DNA from 3 places in the Clostridioides sp. ES-S-0108-01 genome. Region 1 is predicted to be linked to each of the others. Evidence: riboswitches for the same ligand, from Rfam matches in the RefSeq annotation. Region 1 holds a riboswitch; each other region holds the start of a gene.
What was found. A riboswitch is a leader RNA that binds a small molecule or an ion and turns the genes downstream of it on or off. The one in region 1 is predicted to bind cyclic di-GMP.
Positions count from the first base shown of each region.

Region 2: linked by a shared signal. The riboswitch ahead of flgB (flagellar basal body rod protein FlgB) and the one ahead of IR152_RS15845 (hypothetical protein) in region 1 are both predicted to bind cyclic di-GMP.
Region 3: linked by a shared signal. The riboswitch ahead of IR152_RS15675 (M60 family metallopeptidase) and the one ahead of IR152_RS15845 (hypothetical protein) in region 1 are both predicted to bind cyclic di-GMP.

Region 1 is NZ_JADGMN010000021.1:9,865-14,163, reverse strand. Features, by position in the region: gene IR152_RS20115 (hypothetical protein) at 178-306, opposite strand; gene IR152_RS15850 (hypothetical protein) at 436-792, opposite strand; gene IR152_RS15845 (hypothetical protein) at 1,143-1,790, opposite strand; cyclic di-GMP riboswitch class I at 1,964-2,048, opposite strand; gene IR152_RS15840 (helix-turn-helix transcriptional regulator) at 2,053-2,262, opposite strand; gene IR152_RS15835 (hypothetical protein) at 2,352-2,534, opposite strand; gene IR152_RS15830 (helix-turn-helix domain-containing protein) at 2,716-3,117, shown strand; gene IR152_RS20110 (hypothetical protein) at 3,123-3,254, opposite strand; gene IR152_RS15825 (helix-turn-helix domain-containing protein) at 3,632-3,856, shown strand.
Region 2 is NZ_JADGMN010000011.1:33,017-37,315, forward strand. Features, by position in the region: gene IR152_RS11550 (glycosyltransferase family 2 protein) at 1-513, shown strand, start outside; gene IR152_RS11555 (hypothetical protein) at 565-726, shown strand; gene IR152_RS11560 (hypothetical protein) at 915-1,448, shown strand; cyclic di-GMP riboswitch class I at 1,783-1,873, shown strand; gene flgB (flagellar basal body rod protein FlgB) at 2,281-2,598, shown strand; gene flgC (flagellar basal body rod protein FlgC) at 2,606-3,010, shown strand; gene fliE (flagellar hook-basal body complex protein FliE) at 3,020-3,337, shown strand; gene fliF (flagellar basal-body MS-ring/collar protein FliF) at 3,362-4,299, shown strand, end outside.
Region 3 is NZ_JADGMN010000020.1:43,106-47,404, forward strand. Features, by position in the region: gene IR152_RS15675 (M60 family metallopeptidase) at 1-2,292, opposite strand, end outside; cyclic di-GMP riboswitch class I at 2,416-2,501, opposite strand; gene IR152_RS15680 (cell wall-binding protein Cwp9) at 2,757-4,160, opposite strand.

The DNA of each region.
Region 1 (4,299 bases):
AGTTTTTATATTTGACTCTCTAAATTTAAAAACTGTAATTTATATATTTTCTAATCTTTCTCATGTATAAATTCTAATTTAGAATTAAATAAGTTAAGTAAATAAAAGAAACCCCTAGGGGACTTATTTTCTAGAGAATTTATTAAATAAAAACTACTTTAATTTATAAATTGTTTTTTATCCAATTTCTTTTGTTTCAAATTCAAATATTGTATTTTCATTGTTATATTCTTTAAAATTTGTATCTAATATTTCATAATCTTTATTTAATGGAGCAAACCTAATTACTTCATTATTTTTATTCATGAATACTAAATAATTACAATCTTTATCATTATAAGGAGATTTACTATCTAAATCCTCTTTAGTCTTTTCACCTGATTTTCGTTCTATATAAGATATAAATGATACATCTTTTACTTTTTCTTTTACTATTTATCTAAGAGTTCCTAGACTATCATATGAAGAATAAACACATATTCTAGAAAATTGAATTTTATTTAATTCTTCTAAATTCACAAAACCTTTAGATTCTATATTTGTTACTATGTTATTTTCTAATTTATAATCAAATTTATATATCTTTTCTTCTTCTCTATATTCATTATTCTTAACGTTCCCTAAATGCATAAAAAGTAATAAAAAACATATAATAAACCAAATTGATACTGATAATAGAAAATCACATAACTTCTCATTTTCATTTTCACTCAAAACTATAAAGCTACAGAAACTTACTAAAGTTATAACTAAAATCCCTAGTAAAAACATTGCTAAAATCGAGGTACTCATATAAATCCTCCCAACAAAATATACTTAATATATTTTAAATTTAATCTGTACTTTAAGTTCCCTAGAAACATTTTTATCATGTAATAAAAGATTTATTTTTCTTTGATAAATTTATCTCTATTTTAATTAATTTTTCAACTAGTATAAATGATATGAAAATTCTTACTGTCTGTAAAAAAGAGGGGGAAGGAGACAAATATCTGTCTCCCAAAATCTTTATTTGAAACTGAACCTGTATATAAAATCTATTTAATAAATTCCATATATAGATTCAGTTTCATAGAGCTACTTACACATAATCTCTTTAACTTTTAATATCTAAGTCCCCAGGGGACTTTTTTAATTAGATACTAAAATATATTTTTTTTATATCTTTTAGGTATATCATATGGTTTTGAACCTCTTCTTTCATCAAATTTCAAATTACCATTTCTATCATTTTCATAACTTTGTCTATTATATTTAAGAAGTGAGCTATCATTTATATGAGTCTTATTCTGCCTGTCTAGTAATTTCAAAGTATCTCTTCTTATTATTCGATTTTCTTTATGTATCTTTTTTAAATCCATACAATTTCTATAAATGCATAAATTAACTGTATTTGCTTCTTTATTTAAAATGTCTGCTATTTCTTTTGCTTTATATCCTTTTGTATATAATCTTTTTACTGTTTCTATATCTACTACCTTTTCATTATTCTTTTTATGTATCTTTTTTAAATCCACACAATTTCTATAGATGTATAATTTAACTGTATTTGCTTCTTTATTTAAAATATCTGCTATTTCCCTCGCATTATACCCTTCTGAATATAGTTCTTTTACCTTATCTACAGCAGAATCACTATTCTTTTTATGTATATCTTTCAAATGAGCAAAATTTCTACTTATGCATTTTCTTACACTTTCAAAGTTTACTTTTAATAAAATTGAAATTTCTTTTGCATTATGTCCTTTTAAATATAGATGTCTTATTTTTTCTTTATCTAATTCTCTCAATTTACTCCTCCTTAAAAAAGTACATAAATATAGAGTTATTTAATTTTTATTACATTTGTTACATTTTGGGACATTTTTAGTTTGTTAACATATTTTTTGCCAATTCAATTACAAACTAAAAAAAAGATACCTTAGAGCATCTTTTATATTAAGTTACAAAAAGACAATCTCTTTTCGGCAACTGGCTGACTTAGCTAATTAGCCTTAGTCCCTATAGTTTTGCGTCACTAAATTTCTCTAGCTTTGCCCTTATATTTAGTTTTTATGCTTCCATAAATTCTCTACTCGCATTAAAGATATCATAAATAGAAACACCGTATATTTTAGATAGTTTTATAGCTTTATCTAAACTTATTTTTGTAGACCTCTCAATTCCTGTAATTCCAGATGTTGTCATGTTTAGAAATATAGCAACATCAGTTTTTGTAAGACCACTTTTTTCTCTTAATACAGATAATTTATTTTTTTTCAATTAAAAATCACCTTCTTTGTTTTTTTATTTAAAATAAATAATATATTTTAAAAATTAACACAATAATTTTTATTGTGTCACAAATTAAGCTATAAATTATTTACATCTACATTAGTTTTCTCTTTTTCATCAGATTTTTTATTATTAGTAGATGAATTTTGTAATGAATGAAACCAATATGCTAATTTTTCTATATTATCCAAATCATTTACATCTTTTACTTCATATAAATGACTTTTTATTCTTGCTATTAAATTCTCTTTATCTTTCATAAAACCACCTCTTTGCGCGTGTATATATACAATTATATAGCCATATTGGTGTATATATACACATTATACCATTGCTTATTATTTTTTTCAATAGATAAATGTAATAATATACACCTTTAATAAAATAGTTGTGTAGCCTAACACATAATTCAATGGTATAATAATCTAAAGAGGTGATTTTATGTGCGAAATAGATAAAGATACAAAAACAAGATTTGTTGAAATAAGAAGAGAAAAAAATCTAACTCAAGAGCAACTCGGAGAAATATTAGGTGTCACTAGAAATGTAGTTGCAAATATTGAAAACGGTCGTATGGTGGCTAGTAAATTATATGTTAACCACTTTTGTTCTAAATTTAATATAAATAAGGACTGGCTTCTTTATGGAGTTGGTGATAAAGATAGAGATTATTTAAGTGAATCAGAAGAAAAATTATTGCTACAAATATTACCAGATATTTTTTCAGATATAGCTCTTGATAACAAATCTAAAATGAGAAATATTATTGAGTTATTACCAGAGTTAGATGATGAGTATTTAGAAATAATAGAAAAACTTATTAAAGGTATCATAAAAAAATAACCCTGTTAATGGGCTATTTTTTTTTCTATTCGTTTTAAATATTGATAAGTAAATTCAAGAACTCTTTCATTACGAATAATTTTTATAATATGAATCATTTCTTTTTTCATTTTTTCTTCAAGTTCTTTTTCTATCATACCATTTCCCCCTAAGAATAATCTTTTACCCTATAATTAATCTTTTAACTTATTTACATTTTAGCACAAAAAATTACTTCAAAAATATTGGTACGACCCATATTTCAGTTGTTTTTTTACATATTTTCATATATATTTCATAAAATATAATTTATTCTACACCAATACAATATATTTTCATTTTAAATTTATAGAATTATGATATTTTTAATATTTTCCAGTATTTACTAAATATGTATTATAGAAAAAATTATTTATTTTTCTATTTTTCGACATATAATGTAAATGGAGGTGATTAATTGCTGAACAAAATATTGACCTATAATTAAAAAATATGTATATATACAAACTTAAATGTGTTTTTTCAGCATAATGATATGAAAAATGTGTTAAAATCTAATCGTAAATTAAAAAATCTTACTCAAAATGAGTTGAGTAAATTGGCTAATATAAGTCAAAGTTATATCTCTGATTTGGAGAAAGATTACTTCGTACATAGTCCAACTATAAAACGAATTATATCACTTTCAGAAGCCCTTTCTATTGAGCCTCGTGAACTTGCAGAATATTTTATTGAAAAAGAACTTGAATCAAAAGAATAATTATAGAAGGGGTAGAAATATTATAATTAGATCAATATATTATTATATTTTGTTAAAGAAGAGAATTGTATTTTTTGGTTCTGTTCCAAAACATTTCTATGCAAAAAGAAACTAAAAATAGTACTTTAATCAGTGCTATTTTTTAATAAATATAAGTAAACAACATTATTTTTTTATAACAGAAATTAATACAGAAATTAATACAGAAATTAAATACAATAATTAGTGAATAATTATTGTACGAAAAATATAGTAATTACAATATTCTTAAGAAATATAACTTTAAATTTTTTTTAATCTGTATATAAATAACTTTTACTTATTAATAAAAAATTTTCTATTATTAATAAAAAACTTTCTATTGTGTATAAGATTTAACCTAAAAAAGCATAAAAAATAGAACTAATAAGGTGTTTTATACTCTAAACAGTTCTATTTCTTTA
Region 2 (4,299 bases), on a different contig from region 1:
AAAAATCTATTTAATATACTTGTGGATAATAATTTTGTTTATGCTGCAACATGGATGAATTTTTTTAAAAAAAGCTTTCTTAATAAATTTGAAATAACATTTTATGAAGGAATTATATATGAAGATATATTACATACAGTTAAAAGCTTGGTTTTATCAGATAGAATTACATATTTACCTATGAAGTTATACAATTATAGGAGAAGAGAAGAATCTGTAACTACAAAACCATTGACGGTTAAAAACATAGATGGTCACTATATATCATCAAAAGAATTGTATAATTTTCTGGAACAAAATAAAGTTTACTTAGATCAAAAGACTAAAAGAACATTAGTAAAAATGATTCGATTTTACTATAAGAATAGTTTAATTGACTGTGACAGATTGCGTTTACTAGATAAAAAAAAGGAAATAATAAATACTATTAAGAATAGTGATAATATATTAGATATTGAATTAGAAATTATAATAGATTCTCCTTTATTATATTATAATAATTTTAATAAATGAGAAAAAAGTGAAGGGCTTTATAAGGTAGAAGGTTTTAATAAAATTATTAAAATGAGAGAAAATATATTTGATATACAAGTCTATGAACAAATATTTATAGATAATGAATATGAACTAAACATAAATGTAAATCCTAAAGTTATAATTGATGCTGGTGCTAACATAGGTTTAAAAATGCATCAATATACACAACTGATAAATGTGAAATTTTGAATGCGATTTCAAATGAAAATTATAATGAAAAAGTACTAATTTAGAATATAAAGAATTAAATTATAAATATAGATTTTTTTGATTATGCTATATTAGAAGATTTATCAAGTGATTTAAAAGATATTTATACAATACTGAGAAAAGTCAAACCATATCTAAAAAGAGAAGGTTTTATTATAATAAGTGTATTGAATTTTGTTCATGTTGATATAATAAAAAAACTTTTAGAAGGAAAGCTCTTTTTTAATGAATTAATAGATTCATATATAAGTAATAATATATTTTTTACTCTTGAAGAGCTTAAAAAAATATTTGGTGATATCTATTATTCAATTAATTCAATTTCATCAGAGCAAACAGATATATCAGAAGATTCAAGATTATTTATTGAAAAAATATGTGAAGTATGTGGCAATGAATTAAAATATCAATATTATACATATAAGTATTTTGTAAAGTTTAAAAATGAGGTTGATTTAAATCGATATAAAAATATAGATATGGTTAATTTAAAGTATTTTTTAATGCGTATAGATGATGATGCACAAGTGGATTATAATATAGAATTAATTTTGAATAATTATACTTTTGATGAACAACTTATTGAAGATATAGTAAGTACTAATATAATAAATAAGATAGATGTATTAAATAAACTTGGGATTGAAAGTTTTAACTATGGTTTATTTGAGTGTAATATAAGTATATTTATATGGTATTAAAAGTAGACAGGAATGATATTGATACAATCTATAATATTAGTTACGTACTATTTTATTTGGGTGAATATGAAATGGCACAGAGTGTAATTGATAATAGTGATGATAATGTTAAAAAAATGATGACTTAGCAGAGCTATATAATCTATTAGAGGAGAGATGATATATTTATTCTGATAGTTGTATAAAATAAAAGTATGTATATATTTGTAATTATTAGAGTATAACTATACTTTTTTTATAATAAAAAATTATTATATGTAAAAAATAAAATAAAATATAAGAGAAAAGTAAAAATATATTTAAAAAATTTGTTATTTATTGTATACTTAAGTTAAAACCAAATAGGCAAAACTAGAGAAATCTAGTGACGCAAAGCTATAGGGGCTAAGGTTTGTATACACAAACTATGTCAGCCAGTTGCCAAAAAGAGTTCTAAGTATACTGTATACGTAGGAAGAGTCTAGGATGACTGCCTTTTTGGCGGTCATTTTGTTATGGAGAAATTACTTTATTGTAGTAGAAAACACATATAATAACATATTTTACCAATTATAACTTAAAATAAAGATAAATTATATAAAAAAAGTTACTATTTTACAAAAAAGGGCAACTTTCTTAAGAAATATTTAAATATATATTAAAATTTTTTTATATTTTCATTGGACTTCACTGAAAAAATATTAGTTTTCTTACTAAAATGATACATTATTGTATTAATGTAATAGAAATGTAATTAATTTGGATGAATAAAGAAGTCATTTTTTGTAGTATAGCAACTTCATTATTTATTAATAAACAAAATAGATAAAATATATTTGGAGGAGGAGTGAATGTGAATACATATGACATTATAAAAATGGGATTAGATGCAACTAATCTAAGAAGTCAGACAATAGCAAATAATATAGCAAATATAAATACTGAAGGCTATAAAAGACATTATGTAACTTTTGAAGAAACATTAAATGACACAATGCCAAAAATAGAGGAAAAAACAGATAATTCGAAAGGATTAAGGGTAGATGGCAATAATGTAGACATAGAAGAGGAAAAAGTAAACCAAGCAATGGCAACATTACAATATAATGCTTTGATAAGTTTTGCAAATGGTAAAATAGCAATGACAAAATCAATAATAAGTGGGAGGTAATTAGAAGATGAGCGTATTCAGTGGAATGAGAATATCTGCTAGTGGGTTAACAGCAGAAAGTTTGAAAATGGATATCATATCATCAAATGTAGCTAATATAAATGCTACAAGAGGTCCAAATGGAGAAGCATATAGAAGAAAAGTTGTTTCATTTGAAGAAAACTATGATAATAAATTAGGTATGCTAGGAGTAAAAGTTACATCTGTCAAAGATGATAAATCGCCTCTTAAAGAAGTATATGACCCATCTCACCCAGATGCAAAGCCGAATGGATATGTAGAATATCCAAATGTAAATATATTGGTTGAAATGACAGATTTAATAACAGCTTCACGAGCATATGATTCTAACATAGATACATTGAATGCTCAGAAGTCTATGATATCTAAAGCTTTAGAAATAGGAAAGTAGGGATAAATTATGCCAATTACACAGATTAACAATATAGTGCAAGGAGCACAGTTAGATAATTTAATTGGAGAAATAAAACCATTAAATATTAATAATAAAGAAGAAAAAAAGAACTTTGAAGATGTAATAATAGATACTATAGATAAAGTTAATTTTCAACAAGTAACAGCAGATGATATGAAAGAAAAATTTATAAAAGGCGAAGATGTCTCTATGCATGAAGTTATGTTAATAGGTCAAGAAGCACAACTATCTATGCAATATTTAATAGAAGTTAGAAATAAGATTCATGATGCATATCAAGAAATGAATAAGGTACAAATTTAGTCTTTTGAACAGGAGTAATAATCAATGATAGACAGTTTTAAAAATAAGATTAAGGAGCAAGTTGCTAAATCTAGGACAAAGATAAGTTCTCTAAAAAAGGGAACTAAAATAGCATTAGGTATAGGGATTGTTGCTATATGTTTAGCGCTAGTATTTACAGCAATATCTGCGAGCAAAAATAAGTATGCAGTCTTATTTTCAGAACTAGATGTTCAAGATGCTGCAGATATATCAGCAGAATTAGAGTCTAAAAAGATAGACACTAAGGTAAAGGGAAGTACAATCTATGTACCTAGAACAGAAGTTGATAAGTTAAGATTGGAGTTAGCACCAAGTCTTACAGGTGGTTCTAAAGGATTTGCACTAATGGATGACAGTTCATCAATAGGACTTACTGATGAAGAGTTTCAGATTAAGAAACAAAGAATGATACAAGGTGAAATAGAAAAAACAATCAAGAGTTTTCCACAAGTGGAAGATACTAGAGTGCATATAACATTTGGAGAATCATCAGTATTTGAGAAGGAGGCTGTTCCAGGAAGTGCGGCAGTTTATTTGATGTTAAAGCCAGGAACAACTTTAGAGAAAAATCAGATAAAATCTGTTATGGCACTTATATCAGGAAGTGTTACAAATATACCAGAAAAAAATGTTCAGGTCATTGATAACAAAATGAATTTGTTATCTGAAGGTATTTTAGACGATGAAGAAGTTGATGAAAATAATCAACCAATAAATAGTGGTATTAGTGTTGATAAAAATAAGGCATCTGAACAAGCATTGAATAAACAATTAGAAAAGTCTATTCTAGAAATGTTAGAACCAATATTTGGTACAGGAAAAGTAAAAGCTACAGTAAATGCTGATTTAAGTTTTGATACAGCTGAAAAAACTGAAATAAAGATTGACCCTGATAAAGTTGCAATAAAGGAGACAAGGTCGAAAAATTCATCTAAATCTGC
Region 3 (4,299 bases), on a different contig from region 1:
ATATTCACTTTTATCATATCCATCTGGATAAGTAACATCTACAATGTGATTTGTCGGTATTCCAAATCCACCATTCTCTTTAGGAGTATTAATCAATCTATAGTTAGGTGTTGTTGGTGCATCCATACTTTCAGTTGTCCCTATATATGTTTTAGACATTCCACTAGTTCCCAAGTGGTTAGTAGCTGTCATTCTAACTTCATATGTTGTATTATCCTTAAGACCTTCTATCTTTGAACTTGTCCCACGAATAAGCCTATCATTGTATTTTATCCAAGAGCCATTAGAAGCTTTTTCTCTATAATATAAGTCAAAATCTTTAGCTTGCTTATGATTTTTCCAACTTACATCAAGAGATTTAAATCTACCTTTAACACTTATGCCTTCTGGTGGTTCTGGCTTTGTATTTGGAACAACTTGAAATTCTAATATACTATCTGGGCTAAATTGTATAGGTTTATAGTTTGAATCTACATTTTCTGGTACTCCATCTAAGTTTTCTGGCATTGCATCTTTATATCCACTAGACCAATCGCCATTTAAAGATTGTATGCTAACTCTATATAGTCCATATGCTTCTATATCTCTAACTTCTATTGTATTTTTACTAGTTTGTAATTTTTTAGTCGATAATACTTTTCCCTTATCGTCAATTTTATCTAGTATAAGCTCATATGCCGATACATTTACTTCATTATTCCAATAAAAAGATACCTTTTCATTTCCAACAGCAGTGCTAGTCAATATTTTATTGATTTTAGGTATATTCATATCTGGCTTTGGTATTTCTTTATATACATTGTTTAAAAATTCAACTTTAGATATTTCTGCAAGGCTTCTATCATTTGCTGTTGTGGCTGTTATTTTTATAGTTATCTTTTTTACTGCTACTTGTTTACCAAGATTTATTACTATATCGCTATTTTGAACATCTGCATATGTTTCTAATGCTGACCTACTATATGTAGATGTTGTAGAGTTATCATCTTTACTGATATTACCCTCTTCTTTTGGAGTATCTTCATCTGAATCAGATTTATCTGTTGATGAATCTTCTTTACCATTATTTTCATCTTGATTTGTATTAGAGTTTGATTCTTCTTTATCACTATTTTCTTCTTGTTTATCATTATTTTCATCTTTATTATTTGAGTTATTATCAGACTGCTCTATATTTTCATCTTTATTATTTACTTCTTCTTGATTTACTTCTTCTTGTTCGTTATTTGCTTCTTCTTGTTGCTCTTCATCTTTTAAGTTTTTTATATATTCTTTGTTTTCATAAGGAATCTGTTGAACATTACCATCTTTGTCAGTAACTTCAACTATTCCTTTTGCTGGAGCAGTACCTTCTGGAGCTTTTATATTGATGACTTCCATATTAAGTGCTTCTGATAAAGCTATGTCCATTACTGCTGGTTTTTCCTCTGATATTTTATCATTTTTTTGAGATATTGTAACTCCATTATTTTCTTCACTAAATAAATCTTCTACATTACCTTTAATATCTGTATCACTATTTACTTTTAATTCAACCTTACTCGTATCTACTATAGGGTTGGTAGATACTATACTTTCTAGACTTTTTGCATCTTCACTTTGACCTAAATTTTTCTGCACATAATCTAAATCAACAATATCTACCTTTCCATCTCTATTTAAATCATATTCTCTTTTATTTGAATCTATATTCTCTAAAACCTTATTATAATCATTCTTATCTACTTTACCATCTTCGTTTACATCACCCATTAAGAATAATTCATAATTTAAAGGTTTATTTTTATTATCTACACTTGCTCTATTACTTAATAAAACTCTTTGTGAATAACTTGATATATCAATGTCTTTAATTTCTTTGTTCTTAAATCCAGCTCCAGAGACTTCTATATTGTATTTTCCTACAGGTAAATTGTCAAATACAATATTATAATATGATATATTCTCATCTTTATTTTTTATTTCACTTCTACTTGCAGATAGTTTTTTTATAGTATATTCTATATTATCTGCCCCAATATTTACTGTTCCTGAATCTTTTTCTCCAAGCTTTATTACCCCACTATTGTTACTATCATCTTTTAATCGTAACTGCATATTAGTCATATTTTCTGACTCATTGTTTTTTATTGGAAGTGAAAAATTTAAATCTACTTCAAGATTCCCCTTCAACTTTTCTGTAACTGATTTTTCAACTGCCCTTAGCTTTCCCTCTAACATAGTTTCTGCAAAAACGTTTAGTGGTGCGCTACACATAGATACTGCTAGTACACAAGATATTGCCTTTTTCATGAAACAACAATCCTCCCTTAATAAATATCTAACTTTTCATGAATTTAAATACTATAAGTTTCAGACAATAAAAAAAGACACTCAAAGAGAATCTTAATTATAAGATAAAAAGACTTTACTCTTTTTAGCAACTGGCTGATATGGCTTTAAAAGCTTTAATCCCTATAGTTTTGCGTCATTAGATTTCCCTAATTTTGCCATTTAATTTTCACTACTTTATTACCCATTTTATATTATATTTAAACTTTTTAATACAATTTTTTTAAATTAAATTATAAAAATTTAGCTGTCTCAAAATAGAGATAAGCCTATTTTTCATTGTTGAAATGATGAAAATGTATTTAATTTAATATAAAAAAAGTGCCTCATGAATTAAAAATTTCATCTTGAGACACCGCAATTTTTCATTATAATTTAATTACTTATATAATTTTCTCACAAGCATAATTTTGTGTATATCTTTCTTATTCTTTATATCTTCCATAAAACTCATGTGTCGCATATAGATTCTTATCTCCTGTTATAGCTATACCAAATCCCATTATTTCATACCCTTTATGTAACATATTAGTACCTTCTTCTGGATTTGTCTTCCACTCATTAAAAATAAAGTTTCCTATATCATCTGCATCTCTATTTGTATACACAGGTTTATCTGGAATTTTATATTTAATTATATTTTCACCTTGAACTGCAATATATCCAGGCTTAATCTCACTCCAATCTAAGTACTTTAAAAAAGTAGAATATGAATTTTTTCCATTTATCGTATGAGATAAAGTCTTCTTATTTGCCATTAAATTAGACCAATCATTTGCTAGACCCTCTAATCTACTTGCTACAGATAACGCTCTTACTCCATTTTCTTTTCTGTATTGCTTTGTAAGAGCATATACTTTACCCTTTATTCTCTCCTTAAATGCTCTGTCATTTGGATTGTAATATAACCCTTGTTGGTTTGGTGAAGCTTGATTTATACATTGCTTGATAACATTTTGATTTATGCCTCCTAGTACAGTTAATTTATTTGCACCACTTAAAATGCTCTTGTTGCTACCATTTTCAACTAAAACTACAGGAGCATTTTTTGCTATTGTAGAAACTACCAATGCGTCTGTTAATTGCAACCCTTTACTTAGGTAAAATTCTTTACTATTTTTATAAAACTCTTGTATAACTCTCTTATTGGTATCAAATCTATCTGTTCCACCCAATCTAACAGAATTTGTACTCTTAACTAATTCGTCACTGATTATTTCACTAGAGCCAAGTGCATAACTCTTTAACCCTGTTGTGTCAAATTCTACACTATTTCCATCTGTGAGTATTATAGGTACTCCATCTCTAGCTGCTACTGGTGATGCACTTATCGCATCTGCTTCTCCCGTAAATCCATTGGCTATAATTACTTTATCTATTGGCTTAATTTCTTTTATTTTTTCAGCTATTTTTATGCTTGTATCAAATCTATTTTCACCAAATATTCTTTGTACAACCTTTTTTTTGGATAGTAACTGATTTTCAACATTTTTACTTATTGTTGATTCTGAGCCTATTATATATACAGTATTTGCTTTGTTTAATCTTTCCATAGTTGTGTTTGGAATCTGATTCTGTTTTGTCATCAAAATAGGTGCATTTAAAGCTCCAGCTAAACCACTTGCACTTAAGCCATCTGCTAAGCTATTATCTGAATTGATTAGAATTGCTGTATTGTAATTTTGTTTATCAGCTATTTTTGCTGCTGTCTCATATCTGTCATTCCCTTTTATTTGTTCAACTGATGTCAACGCATTTACCATAGGAGTATTTACCATTACTAAAAATAGTGTAAGTCCTATAGCCAATATCTTTTTACTATTCTTCATATTATTTTCTACCCCCAATATATTTTTCAAATTTTTTACTAGTACTTTTGCTTATTTCTACTAAAAAGGTTACAATTTTGTTACCATATTTTATATATGATACCATAGTTATCCATATAACTCAAACAATATAGTTAAA